DNA from 2 places in the Streptomyces sp. NPDC016851 genome. Region 1 is predicted to be linked to the other one. Evidence: predicted binding sites of a transcription regulator. Region 1 holds the regulator's gene; the other holds the start of a gene.
What was found. Region 1 encodes HspR, which represses chaperone genes until heat shock. Its sites were predicted from a motif close to TTGAGNNNNNNNNNCTCAA; they were not measured.

Region 1 (11,681 bases):
CACGCGTCGCGCCCCTCGCGTCTTCTGGAAGGCGTCCTGCAGCTTCCTGGCGTCGGCGCCCTGCTGGGACAGCACCTCGCCGGCCGCGCCGCCCTTCGCGGCGATGGCGATGAGGAGGTGCTCCGTGGAGAGGTACTCGTCCCCGAGGTCCTTGGCACGGGCCTGCGCGTCCGCGACGACGGCGAGCATCTCGCGGTTGGGCTGGGGCGGCGCCACGGTGGACCCGGTCACGCTGGGCAGCCCGGCGAGCACGCGCTCGGCTCCGGCGCGTACGGCCGCCTGGTCGGCGTCGACCGCGGCGAGCAGATCGGTGATGTTCTCGTTGTCCTGCCCCTGGAGCAGCGCCAGCAGCAGGTGGGCTGGGGTGAGGTCGGGGTGGCCCTCGGTCACGGCCCGGTTGCTGGCCGCGTTGATGGCGTCCCGGCTCCTGTTGGTCAGCTCGGCGTCCACGTTCGCGTTCTCCTCCTTGCACTGACCCGAACGGCTTGCACAAAGTTGAGTCTAGTCCACTCAAGGCCGGTTCGGGGAGGAGACAGGGGCTAAGTTCCGGGGCATGGCGACCAAGTACTCCGTCGATCCGAGTGCCCCGGACCCGCCGTATCTCGCCTTCTGGCGGGAGCGGCACGTGTGCACGCTGACGACTCCGCGCCCGGACGGCACTCCGCACGTGGTACCCGTCGGGGTCACATACGATCCCGAGGCCCGGCTCGCTCGGGTGATCACCAACAAGGCGAGCGCCAAGGTGCGGCACGTCCTGGCCGCCGGGGAGCAGGGAGCGGCGGTCGCGGTCTGCCAGATGGAGGGCCGGCGCTGGGCCACACTGGAGGGCCGGGCCTTCGTCCGTACGGAACCGGAGCGGGTGGCCGAGGCGGAGCGCCGTTACGCGGAGCGCTACGGACGGACCCCTTCGCCGAACCCCGCGCGCGTGGTGATCGAGATCGAGCTGACGCGCGCGATGGGGCGAGGGTGAGCGAGGTTGAGCAGAGTGAAAATCCACACCGGTGATCGATTGGATCCGGCCACGGCGTGACTCGGGTGATACCCGGAAATGTCCCCAGAAACTGCAGCGGCGTCACCGTGTTCAGGTCACGGTGACGCCGCTGCGGGGGGAAGCACCTGAGCGATCTTTTACGACGGGGGAATCGCGTCAGGCACTGCGGGGGGTGGCAGAGATGGTCCTCGGGACGGGAGAGTCGGCTTCCACCTGCTCGTGGTCCCTTTGGTCCAGGTTCACAAAGATCATTCCGTACCGTACGGCACACCGCACGGGCTGCGGCGCCCCCCGAGGCCGCCGCAGACACCGGTAAGCCCGTACGTCCTCGTCCTCGTCCCGCGTGACGACCACCGGCTCACCGAACACGGTCACCATCAACGAGTCACCGCTGTGGGGGATGGCGGTGACCAGGTCGATGAAGTGCCAGCCGGAGCGGTAGGCGGTGGCCATTTCGCGGCGGAAGGAGCGGTCGTCGGGTGGAGTGGTCACGGTCAGCTCCCGGATCCCGCTGTCGCGGAACTCGGCCAGCTGGTGTTGTTCACGCCGTAGCTGGTCTGAGCCACCGCCGGCCAACTGGTGTTCGCCCGAACATCGCCCTTCTCATCGGAGAAGCCACTCAGCGCGCCGAGGGTTACAACGACGGAGAAGGCGGCGACAAGCACCGAGCGAAGCATTCTGTTCCGCATAGTCGGCTTCGTCCTCACTTGAAGGTCCCCTTTTCCCCCGTCGAGTACGACGATGGCTCATTCGGGCACGTCATGGCCACACAATCGATGCATCATGTTCCTGCATGTTCAGGACCCTGGGGGGTGGAGATTTGACCACAGATCGAGCAAAAGGGGCACATCCCCATGCGATGACCGAGTGGTGCGAGGAGGGCGGACGCTTGTATGCCACCGCTCTGCGCACCGGACGCATCGCACGCGCAGACGTGGAATCGGCCCCCTGTCTGATGGAGTTCGCCCTGCTCCACCCCGATCCGGACGATCCCGACTGGCTGCGCCCCGTGGCCCCGGTCGTCGCCCTTTCCCGACAACTCAACCCCCTGGAACACGAGATCGCCGAGCGCAGGCGCCTGGCCGTCGACCTTGCGGAGACCTTTCAGCCGTTCATGGCCCTGGGCACCCAGATCGCAACGGTAAGTGACTCCATCACCGTGCTGGAAGGCGGTGACCGTATCAACGCCGCACTCAACATGGCCACAGTCCAGTGCCGGACCGAGGTCCTCACCCTCCAGCCAAGCGACCGCATGTCCGAACGCAGCCTCCTGAGAGGGCTGGAACGCGACAAGCCACTCATCGAACGTGGCGTGCGAATCCGTACGGTGTACCAGCACACCGCCCGTTACAACCCGGAGCAACTGGCCTACGCGGCCAGGCTCTCCGACGGCAAGGCGGAGTACCGCACCATAGACGAGTTGGTGGAACGTTTGATCATCTGCGACCAAACCGTCGCCTTCATCCCCGCCCGGGACGACCAACAGGTCGCCCTGGAACTGCGCCACCCCGGCCTCGTCCGCTATCTGATCAAGCTTTTTGAATACCTGTGGGACCGCGCGGTCCCACTGAGCACCGGCACCCCGTACGAAGCCACCGGCGGTATCACGGACGTCCAGCACTCCATAGCCAAGCTTCTGGTCGAGGGCCACGTCGACGAGGCCATCGCCCGCCGCCTCGGCATGAACGTCCGTACCTGCCGCGCTCACATAGCCAAGCTGGCGTCGGCCCTGGGGAGCGGCAGCCGCGCCCAACTCGGGTACCTCATAGCGCAGTCGGGGATCCTGAAGCAGGACCACTGAAGAGGAGGACGTTCCGAGTGACGTCGGCGCACCACTTACCGCACGACGCGGAAGAACTGTGCCCTGCCGGGACGGAGCTGTACGAACGAGCTCTGCGCGAAGGGCACGTGCCCGCGGAAGCGGCCGATGCCGCGCCCTGTCTGATGGACTTCGGCCTGCTGCACCCCGCCGTCGACGACCTTCACCGGCTCGAGCCCGTGGCGCCGGCCGTCGCCCTCCACCGACTGCTGCGGACCTCCGCGGAACACATCGCGCGCGAAAGACGGCGCGAGGAACGGCTGGCCGAGACATTCGAACCGCTCATGGCCGTCGAAGGGCATCGTACGGCTGCGGCCGCCACCCCGATGCTGACGCTCCTCAGCGGAAGGGAGCGGATCAACAAGGCCATCACCGAGGCCATGGCGGACGCCTCACGGGAACTGCTCACCATCCAGCCCCGTGCCAAGATCACCAGGGAACGGGTCGAAGCGGCCTACGCCGTCGCCACGGACCGCGACCAGGCTCTGCTGGACCGCGGCGGCCGCATCCGCACCCTCTACCAGCACACCCTCCGCCACTCTCCTTTGACCGTCGCGCACCAGGAACGGCTGAGGGGCGACATCGAGGCGCGTGCGCTGGACGAGGTCACCGACCGGCTCATCATCGTCGACCGAGTCGTCGCCTTCGTCCCCGCCGACGGCAACGGCGACCTCGCGCTGGAGATACGCCACCCGGCCATCGTGGGATACCTGTCCACCACCTTCGACCGCTTCTGGCACCTCGCGGTCCCCGTGTTCCCCGAAGCCGCCCCCCAGCCCTGCCCCGACGGCATCACCCCCCGCCAGCGCGCCATAGCCACCCTCCTGGTCGAAGGCCACACCGACGCCGTCGTCGCCGACCGCCTGGGCATGAACATCCGCACCGCCCGCGTCCACATCGCCAAGCTCGCCGCGACGCTGGGCAGTCAGAGCCGGGCACAGCTCGGGTTTCTCATCGCACGCTCGGGGATTCTTGACCAGGGATGCTGAGGGGCGCCGGCGAGTGCGGCCTGCCGTCCAGGCCCGCCTGGGCGATCCGCACTCCCAACTGCGTACGGCTCGCCGCGCCCAGCGTCTCCGACAGCCGGGCGATATGCGCCCGGCACGTCCGCACGCTGATGCCCAGGCGTTCCGCGATGACCGCGTCCTGGTGCCCTTCCGCCAGCAGCGCCGCGATCGACTGCTCCCGGTGGGAGATGCCCTCGATGCCGGTGTCGGGCAGCGGCGCGGTCAGCGGGATGGCGAGGCGCCAGAGGCGCTCGAACACCGTGACCAGGTACTCGACGATCGCCGGGTGCCGTAGCTCCAGGGCCATCGTGCGGTCGGTGTTGGCGGGGATGAAGGCCACCGTCCGGTCGAAGAGGATCAGCCGGTCGATCACCTCGTCCAGCGTGCGCGCCTCCACCGCGTCGCCCATCAGCTCCAGATAGTTCAGCAGCCCCTGCCCGTGCCGGGCGACATGCGTGTACAGGTCCCGCATCCGTACGCCCCGGCCGCGCAGCGCCAGCGCCCGGTGCAGCCCCTCGGAGAGTTCCGCTTCGCGCCGGATGCCGCCCGGCTGCACCGTGAGCACCTCGGTCGTGCACGCCTGGGTCGCCTCGTCCATCGCGGCCTGGATCCGGGCCAGGCCGTCCAGCACCCGGATCGCCGAGCCCTCGGCCGCCGACTGGGCCGGCTGTACGTGCCGCCCCAGCCCGGCGTACCACTCGAACGCCGCCACGGCCGAACCCACCCGTCGCTGGCTCGCGCTGACCTCGTCGTACATCCCGCGCAGCAGCCGGGTCATGACCTCCTGCGGGGAGGTCGGCACCAGCCAGTCCATGTCGTCGGGGTCCGGGTGCAGCAGGGCGAGTTCCAGCAGGCACGGCACCGGCTCGGCGTCCCGGCGCGGCACGCGGCCCCGCCGTACGGCCCGGGAATACACGCGATCCCCGGCCTCGCACAGTCGGTCGGCACCATGTGGATGCTCCTCCGCCCCGTGCCCGGCCATCGCCCATCCCACCCCCGGTTTCGCCGCCTTGCCGCAGCGGCAACTATGCGCGGCCTGCCCCTGCTCCGCAACACGGCTCCACCGAGGCGGCCACAGTCCCGGCCAGCGGCCGGCGGGGCCAGGCGCCGTCGCCGTCGCGCGCGAGCAGTGACTCCACCCGTTCGCAGGCCGCCCGGTCACGGAGGTGACGCGTGTACAGGTCGGCGTCCCGACCGGGATCGGTGTCCCCGGCCTCCTCGACGCCGACGACCGCCCGGAGCCGCCAGGTGACCGTCTCCCGCCGGTCGTTCACGTGGCTCGTCTCCGCCTCGCGGGCCCGGAGGGCCCGCCTACTTGAGCCCGATCGCCTCGCAAGCCGCCTCGTACTTCGCCGTGCAGATGTCCGACAGCTTGTAGACGTCGTCCGCGACCACCGTGTCCTTGATGTTCTCCTTGGTCAGGGCGACGACGGGCACGAGCTGGGCGGGGATGCCCTTGTGGGTGGGGCTGTCGACCTTGTCGCGGGTGAGGGCGGCGAACTGGATGTCGCGGCCCTGGACCCTGGCCACGGCCATCTCCGCCGCGTTCTCGGCCTCCTGCGGGTACGACTTGTACACGCTCATGTACTGGTCACCGGCGATGATCCGCTGCACCGCCGGGAGCTCCGCGTCCTGGCCGGTGATCGGCGGCAGATCGGTGATGCCCGCGGCCTCCAGCGCCTTGACGATGCCGCCCGCCATGCCGTCGTTGGCGGAGTACACCGCGGCGATGTCGTCCTTGCCGATCTTCTGGATCGCCTCGGCCATGTTGGCCTCGGCGTTCTCCGGCTTCCAGTCCGTGGTGTCGAAGGACTGGGCGATCGTCACCTTGCCGTTCAGCTCGGACATCGCACCGGCCTTGAACTGCTTGGCGTTCGGGTCGGTCGGCGAGCCGTTCATCATGACGATCTTGTCGGAGAGGCTCGCCTTCTCGCCGATCGCCTCCAGCAGGGTGCGCCCCTGGACCTCGCCGACCAGTTCGTTGTCGAAGGAGATGTACGCGTCGATCGGGCCCTCGGCCAGCCGGTCGTAGGCGATGACCGGGATGCCGGCGTCCTTGGCCTTCTGCACCTCGTCGGCGATGGCGTGCGAGTCGACGGCGTCCAGCAGGACCACGTCGACCCGGTCGTCGATCATCTGCTGCAGCTGGGCCGCCTGCGTGTCCGCGCTCGCCTCGGCGTTGGCGTACTCGACGCGGCCCCGGTCGTTGGTGAGGGACTCGACCTTCCTCTTGATGATGGGGTAGTCGAAGTTCTCGTACCGGGTGTTCGCCTTCTCCGGGAGCAGCAGGCCCACGGTGATGTCGTTGCCCTTGGTCGGGCTCGCCTCGTCGCTGCTCCCGGTCGCGTTGAGCACGCCGCAGCCGGCGAGCGTGACGGACATCGTGGCCGCGGCCACGGATATGGAGATACGACGGCGCATGCGGGAGCTCACTTCGCGTGTGATTCGGACGTGGGCGCACTTTGTGGCCCATGTGACTGAAAAGCCAACGCGGGTGCGCCCCCTAGCGTCAAGCGGAACCACTTAACGAGATGACAACACCACGCTCCGCAGCAGTTGTGAAGACTCTGCGGAATCACCTCCAAGTGACTTGCACCATCCGGTCATCCACAGGAGGCCCGGCGAAAACACCCTAAGACGGCCCAAGGCATACGAAAGGGGCCGGGAGTCTCCTCCCGGCCCCTTTCACAGGCGTACGCGCGTCAGTCACGTCAGTCCGACTGCTGCTGCCGTTTCGGCCGCCACACGACCAGCGCGCTGGTCTGCTGGACCTCCTGGTACGGCACGAGATCACGGCGGTACGACGCGTGCACCGCCGCCTCGCGCTGCCGCATGGCCGCCGCCGCGCCGTCGAGCGCGTCCTCCAGCTCGGCCACCCGGGCCTGGAGCGCGGCGACCTGGTTCTCCAGTTCGATGATGCGCTTGATGCCCGCCAGGTTGATGCCCTCGTCCTGCGACAACTGCTGGACGGTGCGCAGCAGTTCGATGTCGCGGGCCGAGTAGCGACGGCCCCGGCCCGGAGTGCGGTCCGGGGACACCAGGCCCAGGCGGTCGTACTGGCGCAGGGTCTGCGGGTGCAGGCCGGACAGCTGGGCCGCCACCGAGATGACGTAGACCGGGGTCTCCTCGGTCAGTTCATACGGGTTGCGTCGACGACCGTCCATCTGACTCATGCTCCCTTCGCGGCCTGGAACAGCTCCGCCCGCGGATCCTCACCCGCGGTCGCCTCGCGATACGCCTCGAGCGCGTCACGAGCCTTCCCCGTCAGGTCCTTCGGAACACTCACCTCGACGGTGACCAGAAGGTCGCCGCGGGTGCCGTCCTTGCGGACCGCGCCCTTGCCCCGGGCCCGCATCGTACGGCCGTTCGGCGTCCCCGGCGGGAGCTTCAGCGTGACGGGCGGGCCGCCCAGCGTCGGCACCCGGACCTCGCCGCCGAGGGCCGCCTCGGCGAAGGTCACCGGGACGGTGACGGTGAGGTTGTCGTCCTTGCGGCCGAACACCGGATGGGAGTCGACATGCACGACCACGTACAGATCGCCCGCCGGGCCACCGCGCTCGCCCGGCGCTCCCTTGCCGCGCAGCCGGATCCGCTGGCCGTCGCTGACGCCCGCGGGGATGCGCACCTGCATGGTCCGCGAGGACTTGGCCCGGCCGCTGCCCTTGCAGACCTCGCAGGCGTTCTCCGCGATCAGGCCGCGGCCCTTGCAGTCCGGGCAGGGGTCGGTGAGGGAGAAGCCACCGCCGCTGCCCCGGGCGACCTGCCCGGTGCCGACGCAGGTCGGGCACACCCGCGGGGTGCCGTTCTTGTCGCCGGTGCCCGAGCAGGCCTTGCAGGGCGACTGCGAGGACATCCGCAGCGGGACGGTCGCGCCCTCGATCGCCTCGGTGAAGCTCAGCGTGACCTCGGACTCGATGTCCTGGCCGCGCCGCGGATGCGTGCGCGTCCCCGCGCCCGCGCCGCCACGGTTGAACAGGCCCCCGAAGACGTCACCGAGTCCACCGCCGAAGCCGCCGGCTCCCTGGCCGCCGCCCGGGGCGCCTCCGAAGAGGTCGCCCAGGTCGAAGTTGAAGGAGCCGCCGCCCGCGCCGGGCCCCGGGCGGAAGCCGCCGTTGCCGAAGAGGGCGCGTGCCTCGTCGTACTCCTTGCGCTTCTTGGGATCGCCGAGGATGTCGTTGGCCTCGGAGATCTCCTTGAAGCGCTCCTCCGCCTTGACGTTGCCCTTGTTGGCGTCCGGGTGGTACTCGCGGGCGAGCTTCCGGTACGCCTTCTTGATCTCGGCCTCGGTGGCGTCCTTGGGGACGCCGAGGACCTTGTAGTAGTCCTTCTCGATGAAGTCCTTGGTGCTCATCCTCGACGCCCCTCCTTCCCTTCGTCCGCTATGACGTCAGCCCTCTTCCGGGCCACCGCTCTCCTTGTCGTCGGCTTCGGCGGACTCGTCCGCCTTGACCGTCTGCGCCCCCGGCTGGGGCTCGGCCACCGCCACCCGCGCGGGGCGGATGGTGCGCTCGCCGATCCGGTACCCGGGCTGCAGGATCGCGACGCACGTCGTCTCGGTGACGTCCGGTGCGTAGCTGTGCATCAGGGCTTCGTGGATCGTCGGGTCGAAGGGCTCGCCCTCCTTGCCGAACTGCTGGAGGCCCATCTTGGCCGCCGTGCTCTCCAGCGACTCGGCGACGGACTTGAAGCCGCCGACGAGTTCGCCGTGTTCACGCGCGCGGCCGATGTCGTCGAGCACGGGCAGGAGCTCGGTCAGGAGGTTCGCGATGGCGATCTCCTTGACCGCGATCCGGTCGCGCTCGACCCGGCGGCGGTAGTTCTGGAACTCGGCCTGGAGGCGCTGGAGGTCCGCCGTGCGCTCGCTGAGCGCCGTGCGGGCCTGGTCCAGCTGGGCCACCAGAGCCACGTCCTGGCCCGTGTCCCCGGCCGGGGCCGCCTGCTCCTCCGTCGTGGGGGAGTCGGCGGCCTTCGGCTCGGCGTCGTCGGAGGTGGCGCCGGAAGGGACGTCGGGCTGCTGCTCGTCGAAGCCCGGGGTCTCCTCCGTCACGCGGCACCATCCTTCCGGTCCTCGTCCACGATCTCGGCGTCGACGACGTCGTCGTCGGCCTTCGCGTCACCGGCACCGGCACCCGCGCCGGCTCCGGCGGAGTCGCCGCCGGCCTGCGCGGCGTTCGCGTCGGCGTACATGGCCGAGCCGAGCTTCTGCGAGACGGCCGCGACCTTCTCCGTGGCGGTGCGGATCTCGGCCGTGTCCTCGCCCTTGAGCTTCTCCTTCAGCTCGGCGACGGCTTCCTCGACCTCGGTCTTGATGTCGCCGGGGACCTTGTCCTCGTTGTCCTTGAGGAACTTCTCCGTCTGGTAGACGAGCTGCTCGCCCTGGTTGCGGGACTCGGCGGCCTCGCGGCGCTTGTGGTCCTCCTCCGCGTACTGCTCGGCCTCCTGGCGCATGCGGTCGACCTCGTCCTTCGGCAGCGAGGAGCCGCCGGTGACGGTCATCTTCTGCTCCTTGCCCGTGCCCAGGTCCTTCGCGGTCACGTGCATGATGCCGTTGGCGTCGATGTCGAAGGAGACCTCGATCTGCGGGACGCCGCGGGGCGCCGGGGGCAGACCGGTCAGCTCGAACATCCCGAGCTTCTTGTTGTACGCCGCGATCTCGCGCTCGCCCTGGTAGACCTGGATCTGCACGGACGGCTGGTTGTCCTCGGCCGTCGTGAAGATCTCGGACCGCTTGGTCGGGATCGTGGTGTTGCGCTCGATGAGCTTGGTCATGATGCCGCCCTTGGTCTCGATGCCGAGGGACAGCGGGGTGACGTCGAGGAGCAGGACGTCCTTGACCTCGCCCTTGAGGACACCGGCCTGCAGGGCGGCGCCGATGGCGACGACCTCGTCCGGGTTGACGCCCTTGTTGGCGTCCTTACCGCCGGTCAGCTCCTTGACGAGCTCGGCGACGGCGGGCATACGGGTCGAGCCACCGACCAGGACGACGTGGTCGATCTCGCTGATGGAGATGCCGGCGTCCTTGATGACGTTGTGGAACGGCGTCTTGCAGCGCTCCAGGAGGTCCGCGGTCAGCTGCTGGAACTGGGCGCGGGTGAGCTTCTCGTCGAGGTGCAGGGGGCCCTCGGCGGAGGCGGTGATGTAGGGCAGGTTGATCGAGGTCTCGGTGGACGAGGACAGCTCGATCTTGGCCTTCTCGGCGGCCTCGCGCAGACGCTGCAGGGCCATCTTGTCCTTGCCCAGGTCCACGCCGTGGCCGGACTGGAACTGCTGGACCAGGTAGTCGACGATGCGCTGGTCCCAGTCGTCACCACCGAGGTGGTTGTCACCGTTGGTGGCCTTCACCTCGACGACACCGTCGCCGATCTCCAGCAGCGAGACGTCGAACGTACCGCCACCGAGGTCGAAGACCAGGATGGTCTGGTCGTCCTTGTCGAGGCCGTACGCCAGCGCGGCCGCGGTGGGCTCGTTGACGATGCGCAGCACGTTCAGACCGGCGATCTCGCCGGCCTCCTTGGTGGCCTGGCGCTCGGAGTCGTTGAAGTACGCCGGGACGGTGATGACCGCGTCGGTCACCTTCTCGCCCAGGTAGGACTCCGCGTCCCGCTTCAGCTTCTGGAGCACGAAGGCGCTGATCTGCTGCGGGTTGAAGGGCTTCCCGTCCAGCTCGATCTTCCAGTCGGTGCCCATGTGCCGCTTGACCGAGCGAATGGTCCGGTCCACGTTGGTGACCGCCTGACGCTTGGCCACCTCTCCGACGAGCACCTCACCGTTCTTGGCGAAGGCGACGACGGACGGCGTGGTCCTGGCGCCCTCGGCGTTGGTGATGACGGTGGGCTCGCCGCCCTCCAGAACGCTGACGACGGAGTTAGTCGTGCCCAGGTCGATGCCGACCGCACGTGCCATGGTTGATTCCTCCAGCTGACTTGAGTGGAACGGACTCAAGTGTGCACGACGGCTCCCCACCGGTCAACAGACCTGAGTCGGACGGGCTCAACTCTTATCCGTTCCTTACACGCAATGAGGCCCTGACCTGCGGAGATACTGAGCGTCGATCGGCGTACACAGGGACACGGGAGAGGGCGAGCACGGCCACGAGAGCCACTCCGGCCACCCACCACAGGGCGTCGCCGCCGACCCGGCCGGCATGCGCGAGTACCCCGACGAGCACACCGGAGACCGCCCCGGCCGCCAGCAGCAGAGTGACCCCGGGCACGGTGAGCCCGAGCCGCCGCAGCCGGTGCGCGAGATGGTCCGGCCCGCTCCGCAGCAGGGCCCGCCCGCCCAACCGCCGCGACAACAACACCAGTACGGCGTCGGCACCCACCACGGCGGTCAGCGCGAACAGCACCCCGGCGCTCTCCCCGAGGCCGAACCCGGCGCGGACGTGCACGGCGGCCACGGCGATCACGAACCCCGCGGACATGGACCCGCAACTGCCCAGCGCCACGCGCGCGGGGTGCCAGTTGTGCAGCAGGAACCCGGTCAGCGCGGCGGCCAGCACGCTCATCAGCACCGCGATCCCGTCCATCACGTCCACGGCGGCACAGGCCGCCACCCCGAAGGCGGTGACGACCCCGACCGTCCCCGCGAGCCCGTCGGCGTGATCGATCCCCCGGAAGGCGAAGGTCACCCCCACGACCCACAGGACCCCGAGCAGCCCGGCCCCCACCCCGGCTTCCGCGTACGGCACGACGCACGCGGCCGCCACAGCCGTACCGGCGGCCAGCACCCGCCGCCGCAGCCGCCACACGTCGTCGACGAGCCCGAGCAGGGCGACGACACCGCCGGCGACGAGCAGCCCTTCGATCCCGCCCCCGGCCGAACCCCACTCCTGGACAGCCACCACCGATCCGGTGACGGCCAC
Region 2 (11,681 bases), on a different contig from region 1:
GGTTCTGCGCCGGGTCGAGCACTTCGAGCAGGGCCGCGGCCGGGTCGCCCCGGAAGTCCGAGCCCACCTTGTCGATCTCGTCGAGCAGCACGACCGGGTTCATCGACCCGGCCTCCTTGATGGCGCGGACGATCCGGCCGGGCAGGGCACCGACGTACGTACGCCGGTGACCGCGGATCTCGGCCTCGTCGCGGACGCCGCCGAGGGCGACGCGCACGAACTTGCGCCCCATCGCGTGGGCGACGGACTCGCCGAGGCTGGTCTTGCCGACGCCGGGCGGACCGACGAGCGCGAGCACGGCACCGCCGCGCCGCCCGCCGACCACGCCCAGCCCCCGGTCGGTACGCCGCTTGCGCACCGCCAGGTACTCGGTGATCCGCTCCTTCACGTCCTGGAGGCCGGAGTGCTCGGCGTCGAGGACGGACTGGGCGCCCTGGATGTCGTAGGCGTCCTCGGTGCGCTCGCTCCACGGCATCTCCAGGACCGTGTCGAGCCAGGTGCGGATCCAGGAGCCCTCGGGCGACTGGTCGGAGGACCGCTCCAGCTTGTCGACCTCCTTGAGCGCGGCCTCGCGGACCTTCTCGGGCAGGTCGGCGGCCTCCACGCGGGCGCGGTAGTCGTCGGACTCCTCGGCGGGGTCCTTGCCTGCCTCGCCGTTCAGGTCGCGCAGCTCCTTGCGGACCGCTTCGAGCTGGCGCCGCAGCAGGAACTCGCGCTGCTGCTTGTCGACGCCTTCCTGGACGTCCTTGGCGATGGACTCGGCCACGTCCTGCTCGGCGAGGTGGTCGCGCAGCTGCTGGGTGGCGAGCTTCAGCCGGGCCACCGGGTCGGCGGTCTCCAGCAGCTCGACCTTCTGGCCGGTGGTCAGGAACGGCGAGTAGCCGGAGTTGTCGGCGAGCGCCGAGACGTCGTCGATGGCCTGGACCCGGTCGACGACCTGCCAGGCGCCGCGCTTGCGCAGCCAGGCGGTGGCGAGGGCCTTGTACTCCTTGACCAGTTCGGCGACCTGCCCGGGCAGCGGCTCCGGGACGGATTCGTCGACGCTGGTGCCCTCGACCCAGAGGGCCGCGCCGGGACCCGTGGTCCCCGCACCGATCTTCACCCGGCCCCGGCCGCGGATCAGCGCGCCCGGATCGCCGTCGGCCAGCCGGCCCACCTGCTCGACGGTGCCGAGGACACCGGTGCCGGCGTATGTGCCGTCGATGCGCGGCACCAGGAGTACCCGGGGCTTTCCGGGTGTTGTCCGAGCAGCGGCCTGGGCGGCCTCCACCGCGGCACGGACCTCGGAGTCGCTCAGGTCCAGCGGGACCACCATCCCGGGCAGGACGACCTCGTCGTCGAGCGGCAGCACGGGCAGGGTGAGCGGTGTGGACGTCGAAGCCATGATCTCCCCTTCGGCAATCAAGTTGAGCTATGCCGACTCAATGCTCGGGAGCCGCCGGATGTTCCCCACCCGCTGTTCGCCGTGAGCGATCGACCGTGACGCCAGGGGCGATCGGGGCCGTAGAGTCGGCCACGTAACAGATCAATGCGGCGAGTGGGTATTACCAGGGGGCGGCGTGGACAGGACCGTGCAGGCGTGGGTGGACGGGTGGATCGTGTCGCGCGGGGCCGCTCCGCCCGTGACGGAGCCGTGGGGCTGCACGATCGACGTGGGGACGAACGGACACGTCACACGGCACGTGTTCGGCGCGACCGGCGACGACCTCGACGAGACGGCCGTCCGCAAGGTGGCCGGCGCGGTGACCGGGGCCGGGGTCTGGCTGAAGGCCTTCCGGGACCCGTCGGTGGTGGCCGGCTGGCTGGACGACAGCTGGTGGATCGACCCCGAGCCCGGCTACCTGATGACCGTCCCGCTGACCCCGGCGGACGTTGCGGACGTGCCCGACGGCTACCGGCTGCGCAGCTGGTCGCGCGGCGGAGTGACGCGAGTGATGGTGGCCGCGCCGGACGGTTCGCTGGCGGCGCGCGGGCAGATCGCCCCGACCGGCGCCACCGCCGTCGCCGACCAGATCGAGACGGCGCCGGAGCATCGCCGCAAGGGACTCGGCAGCCTCGTCATGCGGACGTTGCAGAGCGCCGCCGTTCGTCAGGGGGCACACACCGGTGTGCTCGCCGGTACGCCCGCGGGGCGAGGGCTGTACGAGGCGCTGGGCTGGGAGGTGGCGGCCCTGCTCACCAGCGCGAAGCACGACCCGCGGACCTGAACGGTCCCGCCTTCAGCGCCGGGCAGGTCAGAGCGGGCCGGTGGGCCTGCCCCGCCACCGCCGGAGCACCGGCCAGGTCGCGATCCCGATGGCCAGGGCGATCAGATGCCCCCAGTTCGTCAACGGGTCGGCGAGGGCGAGCAGGTCCTGGAGCAGCATCCCGCCGAAGCCGGCCAGCAGCGGCACGCGCAGCCAGAGCGGCAGCAGTCCGGCCAGGGCGCCGGTGCCGGCGGCGACGCCGAAGCTGACGCCGTAGTCGAGGCGGTGCAGCGAGCTCTCGGGGAGCTGCCCGGCCAGCACCGCGAGCCCGACCGGGACCTCGGTCGCCAGGGTCGCGAGGACATGCCCGAGCAGGAAGACCCCGGCCGTGCGCAGGCCGCCGATCCGCCGTTCCAGCGCGGTCAGCACGAGCACGAACCCGATCGCGAACGGCGAGGCCACCCCGCCCGCGAGCCACAGCGCGCTGCCGACCAGCACCAGCTCCGGCGTCCGCACCAGGTGCGCCACATCCGTACTGGAGCCCTGGAGCAGGGCGTGCACCAGGGCGGGGTCCGCGTACGCGGAGAACAGCGAGGTCAGACAGAGGACGATCCCGTAGCCGAACGTGAACGGCGTGCCCGTGGGAGTGGGGAGCAGCCGCCACAGCCGCGGTGTCCGGAGCCGGAGCCGGGGCTTCCCCGCCTCGGTGGGCTCTCGCACGTCCGGGACCGCGGTTCCGCACGGCACCCGGCCGCCGGCCCGCTGCCGCGGCACCCCGTCCAGCAGCGCCGGCACACCGGGAACGGGCACGTCCGAAGGCGTCGGCGTGGCCGTCTCGTCGGCCGGCGCGGTGCGGTCCACGGCGGGCGCTCCTTCCGTCATGTCCCACACTTCGCGCACCTTCGCCCCCTGTCTGTGACGGGCGCCACGCGAGACCCGATTCACAGCAACCTGACAGCAGCGCACGGCGTCCCCTGCCGGCCCGTCCGTAATGCTTGGCGCCGGACGCCCCTCACCTGCCAGGATGCTCGGATGCCCACCTCGAACGACACCCCCCTCGTGCTGGACCGTCGCGAGGGTCCGCACGGCGAGGTCGTGCTGCGACGGCACGGCGGCCGGCTGGAGATCATCGCGAACGGCTGCTTCCTGATGGACACCTCCGACGGCCGCTCGGAGCGGCGGCTGGTCGACGCGGCCCTGGACGCCCTGACCGGCCGGGACCGCCCCGAGGTGCTGATCGGCGGACTCGGCGTCGGCTTCTCCCTCGCCCACGCGGCGGCGAACCCGCGCTGGGGAGGGATCACGGTCGTGGAACGCGAGCGCGCGATTGTCGAATGGCATCGCGACGGCCCGCTCTCCGCCTTCTCCGCCGAGGCCCTCGCCGACCCCCGCACGAAAATCGTCGAAGCCGATCTCGTGGCCTACGTCAATGAGACATCCGACACGTACGACGCCCTGTGCCTCGACATCGACAACGGACCCGGCTGGACGGTCACGGAGGGCAACCAAATCCTCTACGGAGAAGCCGGACTGGCAAGCTGCGTACGGGTGTTGAGGCCCGGCGGGGTACTCGCCGTCTGGTCCGCCCAGCCCTCCCCGGAATTCGAAGAAACCCTGCGGAATGTCGGGTTCCAACAGGTGCGTACCGAAGAGATCCCGGTTGCCCGGGGCGTTCCGGACGTCGTGCACCTCGGCATCAGCCCTGGATAGCAAAGGTGTGCTGACTCCCCGTACGCTGCTCCTCTGACGCCGATCATTCAAGCGTCAATCGCAACCATGCGCAGACCGAGGAATCACCCCACTGATTCCGGAAAGCACACCCCAGGGGCGGGCGATGGAGCAGACACACACCTCCCACAACGGTTCGGCGACGGCTACACCGGGCGCACAGCGCCGGGTTCTCGTCGTCGAGGACGACGCCACGATCGTGGACGCCATCGCGACCCGCCTGCGAGCCGAGGGATTCCTCGTGCAAACAGCGGGTGACGGTCCGGCCGCCGTCGACACGGCCGAGGCCTGGCAGCCCGACCTGCTGATCCTCGACATCATGCTGCCGGGCTTCGACGGTCTGGAGGTCTGCCGGCGCGTGCAGGCCGCCCGGCCGGTGCCGGTGCTGATGCTCACCGCGCGCGACGACGAGACCGACATGCTGGTCGGGCTCGGCGTCGGCGCCGACGACTACATGACGAAGCCGTTCTCGATGCGGGAGCTGGCGGCGCGCGTGCACGTGCTGCTGCGCCGTGTGGAGCGGGCCGCGCTGGCCGCCGCGACGCCGCGCAGCGGCATCCTGCGCCTCGGCGAGCTGGAGATCGACCACGCGCAGCGCCGGGTCCGGGTCCGGAGTGAGGATGTTCACCTCACGCCGACCGAGTTCGATCTGCTCGTGTGCCTGGCGAACACCCCGCGCGCGGTGCTCTCCCGCGAGCAGCTGCTCGCCGAGGTCTGGGACTGGGCGGACGCCTCCGGCACCCGCACGGTCGACAGCCACATCAAGGCGCTGCGCCGGAAGATCGGCGCCGAGCGGATCCGTACGGTGCACGGCGTCGGCTACGCCCTGGAGACCCCGACGCCATGAGCGGCGGGCCGGCCGCACGGAGAAACCCCCGGGAGCCGGAACCCTGGGGCGGGGTGAGCCCGTTCTCGATCAAGACCAAGCTGGGCGCGCTGGTCGTCATCTCGGTGCTGATCACCACGGGCCTGTCGGTGATCGCGGTGCACACGAAGACGGAGCTGCGCTTCATCACGGTCTTCTCGATGATCGCCACACTGCTCATTACGCAGTTCGTGGCCCATTCGCTCACCGCACCGCTGGACGAGATGACGGCCGTGGCCCGTTCCATCTCGCAGGGCGACTACACCCGCCGGACGCGGGAGAACCGCCGTGACGAGCTGGGCGACCTGGCCGTGACGATCAACGCCATGGCCGACGAGCTGGAGGCGCAGGACAGCCAGCGCAAAGAGCTGGTGGCGAATGTCTCGCACGAGTTGCGCACGCCCATCGCGGGCCTGCGCGCGGTGCTGGAGAACATCGTCGACGGCGTCACGCAGGCGGACCCGGAGACGATGCGCACGGCACTGAAGCAGACCGAGCGGCTCGGCCGGCTGGTGGAGACGCTGCTGGACCTGTCCCGCCTCGACAACGGCGTCGTACCGCTGAAACAGCGGCGGTTCGAGGTGTGGCCGTACCTGTCCGGCGTGCTGAAGGAGGCCAACATGGTCGCCTCCGTGCGCGCGGGCATCGCCACCGGCTCGGGCAGTCACACCCGTACGGACGTCCATCTGCACCTCGACGTGCACCCGCCGGAGTTGACCGCGCACGCCGACCCGGAACGCATCCACCAGGTCGTGGCCAACCTCATCGACAACGCGGTCAAGCACAGCCCGCCGCACGGCCGTGTGACGGTCAAGGCGCGGCGCGGCGTGCTGCCGGAGTCGCTGGAGCTGGAGGTCCTGGACGAGGGCCCCGGCATTCCGAAGTCCGAGTGGCACCGCGTCTTCGAGCGGTTCAACCGCGGCAACGTCAAGCGGCCGCAGGGCCCGGGGAGCGACGGCGGTACGGGTCTCGGCCTGGCCATCGCGCGCTGGGCGGTGGATCTGCACGGCGGGCGGATCGGAGTGGCCGAATCCGAGCGGGGTTGCCGGATTCTTGTCACTCTTCCGGGACTTCCATCTGTGCCAAGTTGACGTAAAGTTCGAAGCGGAGCCACAAGATCCACGGGCGTCCGCACTGACGGACACGTGTGATCAGGCACAGGCCCGCGCCGTCGGCGTGTGAGGCCCTGCCCCGCCCTTCCCTCTTTAAGCGGAACCACGCTTGTTTCCCGCCATTTCAAGCCCCGAAACACACTTCAAGATGTGACTTGCACGACGTTGAACGGGCCCGACCTGACCTACCCGGTCCAGGGGGCGTAGCCTTGATTCCCGCTGTCCATCATCTTGTGAAGCGGAAGAGGGCGGTTGCCGCCGTGTCGCCACAGTCCCCCAGTAACTCGAGCATCTCGACCGACACCGACCAAGCGGGGAAGAACCCTGCCGCGTCGTTCGGTGCCAACGAGTGGCTCGTCGACGAGATCTATCAGCAGTACCTCCAGGACCCGAATTCCGTAGACCGAGCCTGGTGGGACTTCTTCGCCGACTACAAGCCGGGCGCCGCTGCCGCCTCGGCTCCGGCGGGTACCGCGGCCGCGGGGGCCGCGGGGACCACCACCGCTCAGCCGGCCCAGGCCGCCCCGGCCCAGGCCGCCCCGGCCCAGGCCGCGGCCCCCGCCCCGGCGGCCCCGAAGCCCGCGGCCGCCGCGCAGGCTCCCGCCCAGGCGAAGCCCGCCGCGCAGGCCCCGGCTCAGGCTCCCGCCCAGGCCCCGGCTCAGGCGAAGGCCGCCCCGGCCGCCAAGCCCGCCGCCGCGAAGCCGAAGGCCGAGCCCGCCGGTGAGGCCCCCTCGGGTCCCGAGCAGGTCGTGCTGCGCGGCCCCGCCGCCGCGGTCGCGAAGAACATGGACGCCTCCCTGGAGCTGCCCACGGCCACGTCCGTGCGCGCGGTCCCGGTGAAGCTGCTGTTCGACAACCGCATCGTCATCAACAACCACCTCAAGCGGGCGCGCGGCGGGAAGATCTCCTTCACGCACCTGATCGGCTACGCGATGGTCCAGGCCATCAAGGCGATGCCGGCGATGAACTACTCGTTCGCGAAGGTGGACGGCAAGCCGACCCTGGTCAAGCCGGAGCACGTCAACCTCGGTCTCGCCATCGACCTGGTCAAGCCGAACGGCGACCGCCAGCTGGTCGTCGCGGCGATCAAGAAGGCCGAGACGCTGAACTTCTTCGAGTTCTGGCAGGCCTACGAGGACATCGTCCGCCGCGCCCGCGACGGCAAGCTGACGATGGACGACTTCTCCGGGGTCACGGTCTCCCTGACCAACCCCGGCGGCCTCGGCACGGTCCACTCGGTGCCGCGTCTGATGCCCGGCCAGTCCGTGATCATGGGCGTCGGCTCCATGGACTACCCGGCGGAGTTCCAGGGCACCTCCCAGGACACCCTGAACAAGCTCGGCATCTCGAAGGTCATGACGCTCACGTCGACCTACGACCACCGGGTGATCCAGGGCGCCGCCTCCGGCGAGTTCCTGCGCCAGGTCGCGAACCTCCTGCTCGGCGAGAACAACTTCTACGACGAGATCTTCGAGGCGCTGCGCATCCCCTACGAGCCGGTCCGCTGGCTCAAGGACATCGACGCCAGCCACGACGACGACGTCACGAAGGCCGCCCGCGTCTTCGAGCTGATCCACTCCTACCGGGTCCGCGGCCACGTCATGGCCGACACCGACCCGCTGGAGTACCAGCAGCGCAAGCACCCCGACCTGGACATCACCGAGCACGGGCTCACCCTGTGGGACCTGGAGCGCGAGTTCGCCGTCGGCGGCTTCGCCGGCAAGTCGATGATGAAGCTGCGCGACATCCTCGGCGTGCTGCGCGACTCGTACTGCCGCACCACCGGCATCGAGTTCATGCACATCCAGGACCCGAAGCAGCGCAAGTGGATCCAGGACCGTGTGGAGCGCCCGCACTCCAAGCCGGAGCGCGAGGAGCAGCTGCGCATCCTGCGCCGTCTGAACGCCGCCGAGGCGTTCGAGACCTTCCTGCAGACCAAGTACGTCGGCCAGAAGCGCTTCAGCCTGGAGGGCGGCGAGTCCGTCATCCCGCTGCTGGACGCGGTCCTCGACAGCGCTGCGGAGTCCCGCCTGGACGAGGTCGTCGTCGGCATGGCCCACCGCGGCCGGCTGAACGTCCTGGCCAACATCGTCGGCAAGTCGTACGCGCAGATCTTCCGCGAGTTCGAGGGCAACCTCGACCCGAAGTCGATGCACGGCTCCGGCGACGTGAAGTACCACCTGGGCGCCGAGGGCACCTTCACGGGCCTGGACGGCGAGCAGATCAAGGTCTCCCTGGTCGCGAACCCGTCGCACCTCGAAGCCGTCGACCCGGTCCTGGAGGGCGTCTCCCGCGCCAAGCAGGACATCATCGGCAAGGGCGGCACGGACTTCACGGTCCTGCCGGTGGCGATCCACGGCGACGCGGCCTTCGCGGGCCAGGGCGTGGTGGCCGAGACCCTGAACATGTCGCAGCTGCGCGGCTACCGCACCGGCGGCACGGTCCACATCGTCATCAACAACCAGGTCGGCTTCACCGCGGCCCCCGAGTCCTCGCGCTCGTCGATGTACGCGACGGACGTGGCGAGGATGATCGAGGCCCCGATCTTCCACGTGAACGGCGACGACCCGGAGGCCGTGGTCCGCGTGGCCCGCCTGGCCTTCGAGTTCCGCCAGGCGTTCAACAAGGACGTGGTGATCGACCTCATCTGCTACCGCCGCCGCGGTCACAACGAGTCGGACAACCCGGCCTTCACCCAGCCGCTGATGTACGACCTGATCGACAAGAAGCGCTCGGTGCGCAAGCTCTACACCGAGTCCCTCATCGGTCGCGGCGACATCACCCTGGAAGAGGCCGAGCAGGCGCTGCAGGACTACCAGGGCCAGCTGGAGAAGGTCTTCACGGAGGTCCGCGAGGCCACCTCGCAGCCGACGATCGTGGAGACCTCCGACCCGCAGGCCGAGTTCCCGGTCGCCGTGAACACCGCGGTGACCACGGAGGTCGTCAAGCGGATCGCCGAGTCCCAGGTCAACATCCCCGACCACATCACCGTCCACCCGCGTCTGCTGCCGCAGCTGCAGCGCCGGGCGGCGATGGTCGAGGACGGCACGATCGACTGGGGCATGGGCGAGACCCTCGCGGTCGGCTCCCTCCTCCTGGAGGGCGTCCCGGTCCGCCTGGCCGGCCAGGACTCGCAGCGCGGTACGTTCGGCCAGCGCCACGCGGTCATCATCGACCGCAGCACGGGCGACGAGTACACGCCGCTGCAGTACCTCTCCGAGGACCAGGCGCGTCTGAACGTCTACAACTCCCTCCTCTCCGAGTACGCGGCGATGGGCTTCGAGTACGGCTACTCGCTGGCCCGCCCCGAGGCGCTCGTGATGTGGGAGGCGCAGTTCGGCGACTTCGTCAACGGCGCGCAGACGGTCGTGGACGAGTTCATCTCGTCGGCCGAGCAGAAGTGGGCCCAGACCTCCGGCGTCGTCCTGCTCCTGCCGCACGGCTACGAGGGCCAGGGCCCGGACCACTCCTCGGCCCGCCCGGAGCGCTTCCTCCAGATGTGCGCCCAGAACAACATGACGGTCGCCATGCCGACGTCGCCGTCGAACTACTTCCACCTCCTGCGGTGGCAGGTGCACAACCCGCACCACAAGCCGCTGGTGGTCTTCACGCCGAAGTCGATGCTGCGCCTGAAGGCGGCTGCCTCGAAGGCGGAGGAGTTCACGACCGGCCAGTTCCAGCCGGTCATCGGCGACCCGTCGGTGGACGCGGCCGCGGTCAAGAAGGTCGTCTTCTGCGCTGGCAAGGTCTACTACGACCTGGAGGCCGAGCGTCAGAAGCGCGGCGTCACGGACACGGCGATCATCCGCATCGAGCGCCTGTACCCGCTGCCGGGTGCCGAGCTCCAGGCGGAGATCAAGAAGTACCCGAACGCCGAGAAGTACCTGTGGGCCCAGGAGGAGCCGGCGAACCAGGGTTCCTGGCCGTTCATCGCGCTCAACCTGATCGACCACCTGGACCTGGCGGTCGGCGCGGACGTCCCGCACGGCGAGCGCCTGCGCCGCATCTCTCGCCCGCACGGCTCGTCCCCGGCGGTCGGTTCCGCGAAGCGGCACCAGGCCGAGCAGGAGCAGCTGGTGCGTGAGGTGTTCGACGCGTGAGCCACTGAACACCGGCTCGTAGCAGGGCCCGGCCCCGGGAACACGCGTCCCGGGGCCGGGCCTTTCGCCGTCCGGAGTGTCAGATCGGCTGCGGTTCGAAATCCCAGTAGGGGCGGTGACGTTCCAGGATGTACTGCGTGTGCGGGTGATCCGGGCCGAGCAGGACGGTGAGCCGGGCGGCGACATCGTGGTGCAGCTTCTCCGCCTCGGCGCGGTGTCCCAGGTCGGCGAGGTCGAGAGCGAGACCGGCGCGCAGGCTGATCGTCAGGATGTGATCGTCGCCCAGCACCCGCGCGGAGCGTTCGGCGGCGTCCCGGCCGAGAGCGGCCGCGGCGTCCGTCTCCCCGTTGGCGGCGAGGGCGGCCACCCCGTTCTTGGCGCAGCCGATGGCCCATGGATGGTCCCGTCCGACGGCCTGCTCCATCTCCCGGACAGTGGTGAGGGACAGCTCCAGAGCGGCGCGCCGGTCCCCCATGTCCCGCATGACGGTGGCCACGTTGTCCCGGGCTCCGACGCAGTAGGGGTGCTGTTCGCCCAGCAGGGCCGCGTACTGTTCGGCGGTGAGCTCGGCGAGCTCCCTGGCCTCGGCTGCGCGCTCCATGTGCCGCAGCAGCATCGCGTAGTCGCAGGAGACCATGAGCGTTTCGGGGTGCGAAGCGCCGCGTCGGCGCAGCAGCTTCTCCCGTACCTCCCGCATCATGGCGTACGCGAACTGGAGGTCACCGTCCCGGCGGGCGCACAGCGCGAGGTTGTGCTCGGCCTGCAGGGTCTGGCTGTGGTTGCGGTCGAGGACCTGGCTGTGGACGCGGGAGTTGTGGCCCTGGATCGTCATCGCCTCCCGGTAGCGGCCGAGCAGCCGCAGCATCCAGGCGCTGCGCAGCGCCGAGTTGAGCGTGGCGACGTCCTTGCCGCCGAGGAGCTGGACCCGGGCCTCGAAGACGCTGCGGTGCAGGGCGAGCGCCTCGGTGTAGTGGCCCTGTAAGCCGATGGCGACGGCGAGGTTGCTCCGGATGCTGAGCGTGCGGGGTACGTTCTCTCCGCCGAGTTCCCGCGCGGCGCTCTCGGCGGCCTCCTCGAACAGGGTCCGGGCCTCCGTGTAGCGGCCGAGCGCCATCAGTGTGCCGCCGAGACCGTCCTTGGCGCGGATCACTTCGATGGGGCGGACCCCGTGGGCGTCGCGCAGCCGCCGCAGGTTCTCCTGGCCGACCTGCTCCGCCTCGGTGTACCGGCCGAGTCTGCGCAGCATGTTGCCGAGCTGGTGGACGGCGACGAGGACCGACCGGTCGGTGTCGCCGAATCTGGGCCGCCAGTTGTCCACCGCGAGCCGGCTCAAGGCCCAGCCGTCGTGGTATTCGCCGCGCATCCGCAGGTACTCGACGCAGTTCAGCACGAGGTCCCGGACATCCTGGTCGGAGGCCTTCAGGGCACCGGACGGTTCCAGGTGCGGGATGATCACGGAGTATCGGGCCCAGTTGCCGGCGGAGGCCGAGTCGCGCGGGTCGGCGGAGACCAGGACCCTGCGGGCGGCGGCGGAGTAGCGCGCGGCGTCGCGAGGCGACTGCACGGACCGTACGAACCGGTGGAACAGGCGGTGCATACGGACCGTGCCCACGGTCTGCGCGTCCATGCGAGGGCCCTGCTCGTACTCGATGCGCATGGAGGTGACCTCGGAGAGCCTGCGCAGCGCGGT

Region 2: a site for HspR is predicted at 1,407-1,425, ahead of lon (endopeptidase La). Genes of this name have one in related genera too.

The regions. Positions count from the first base shown of each region.
Region 1 covers NZ_JBVHEP010000001.1:369,416-381,096, reverse strand. The annotation lists gene clpB (ATP-dependent chaperone ClpB) at 1-450, opposite strand, end outside; gene ACZ3I3_RS01755 (pyridoxamine 5'-phosphate oxidase family protein) at 554-970, shown strand; gene ACZ3I3_RS01750 (Rieske (2Fe-2S) protein) at 1,148-1,483, opposite strand; gene ACZ3I3_RS01745 (helix-turn-helix transcriptional regulator) at 1,785-2,792, shown strand; gene ACZ3I3_RS01740 (helix-turn-helix transcriptional regulator) at 2,810-3,799, shown strand; gene ACZ3I3_RS01735 (helix-turn-helix transcriptional regulator) at 3,762-4,799, opposite strand; gene ACZ3I3_RS01730 (hypothetical protein) at 4,843-5,091, opposite strand; gene ACZ3I3_RS01725 (sugar ABC transporter substrate-binding protein) at 5,129-6,238, opposite strand; gene ACZ3I3_RS01720 (heat shock protein transcriptional repressor HspR) at 6,529-6,981, opposite strand; gene dnaJ (molecular chaperone DnaJ) at 6,987-8,168, opposite strand; gene grpE (nucleotide exchange factor GrpE) at 8,205-8,864, opposite strand; gene dnaK (molecular chaperone DnaK) at 8,861-10,720, opposite strand; gene ACZ3I3_RS01700 (MraY family glycosyltransferase) at 10,815-11,681, opposite strand, start outside.
Region 2 covers NZ_JBVHEP010000016.1:44,976-56,656, reverse strand. The annotation lists gene lon (endopeptidase La) at 1-1,384, opposite strand, end outside; gene ACZ3I3_RS24635 (GNAT family N-acetyltransferase) at 1,560-2,207, shown strand; gene ACZ3I3_RS24630 (rhomboid-like protein) at 2,235-3,047, opposite strand; gene ACZ3I3_RS24625 (spermine/spermidine synthase domain-containing protein) at 3,219-3,896, shown strand; gene ACZ3I3_RS24620 (response regulator transcription factor) at 4,021-4,761, shown strand; gene ACZ3I3_RS24615 (HAMP domain-containing sensor histidine kinase) at 4,758-5,870, shown strand; gene ACZ3I3_RS24610 (multifunctional oxoglutarate decarboxylase/oxoglutarate dehydrogenase thiamine pyrophosphate-binding subunit/dihydrolipoyllysine-residue succinyltransferase subunit) at 6,152-9,991, shown strand; gene fxsT (FxSxx-COOH system tetratricopeptide repeat protein) at 10,071-11,681, opposite strand, start outside.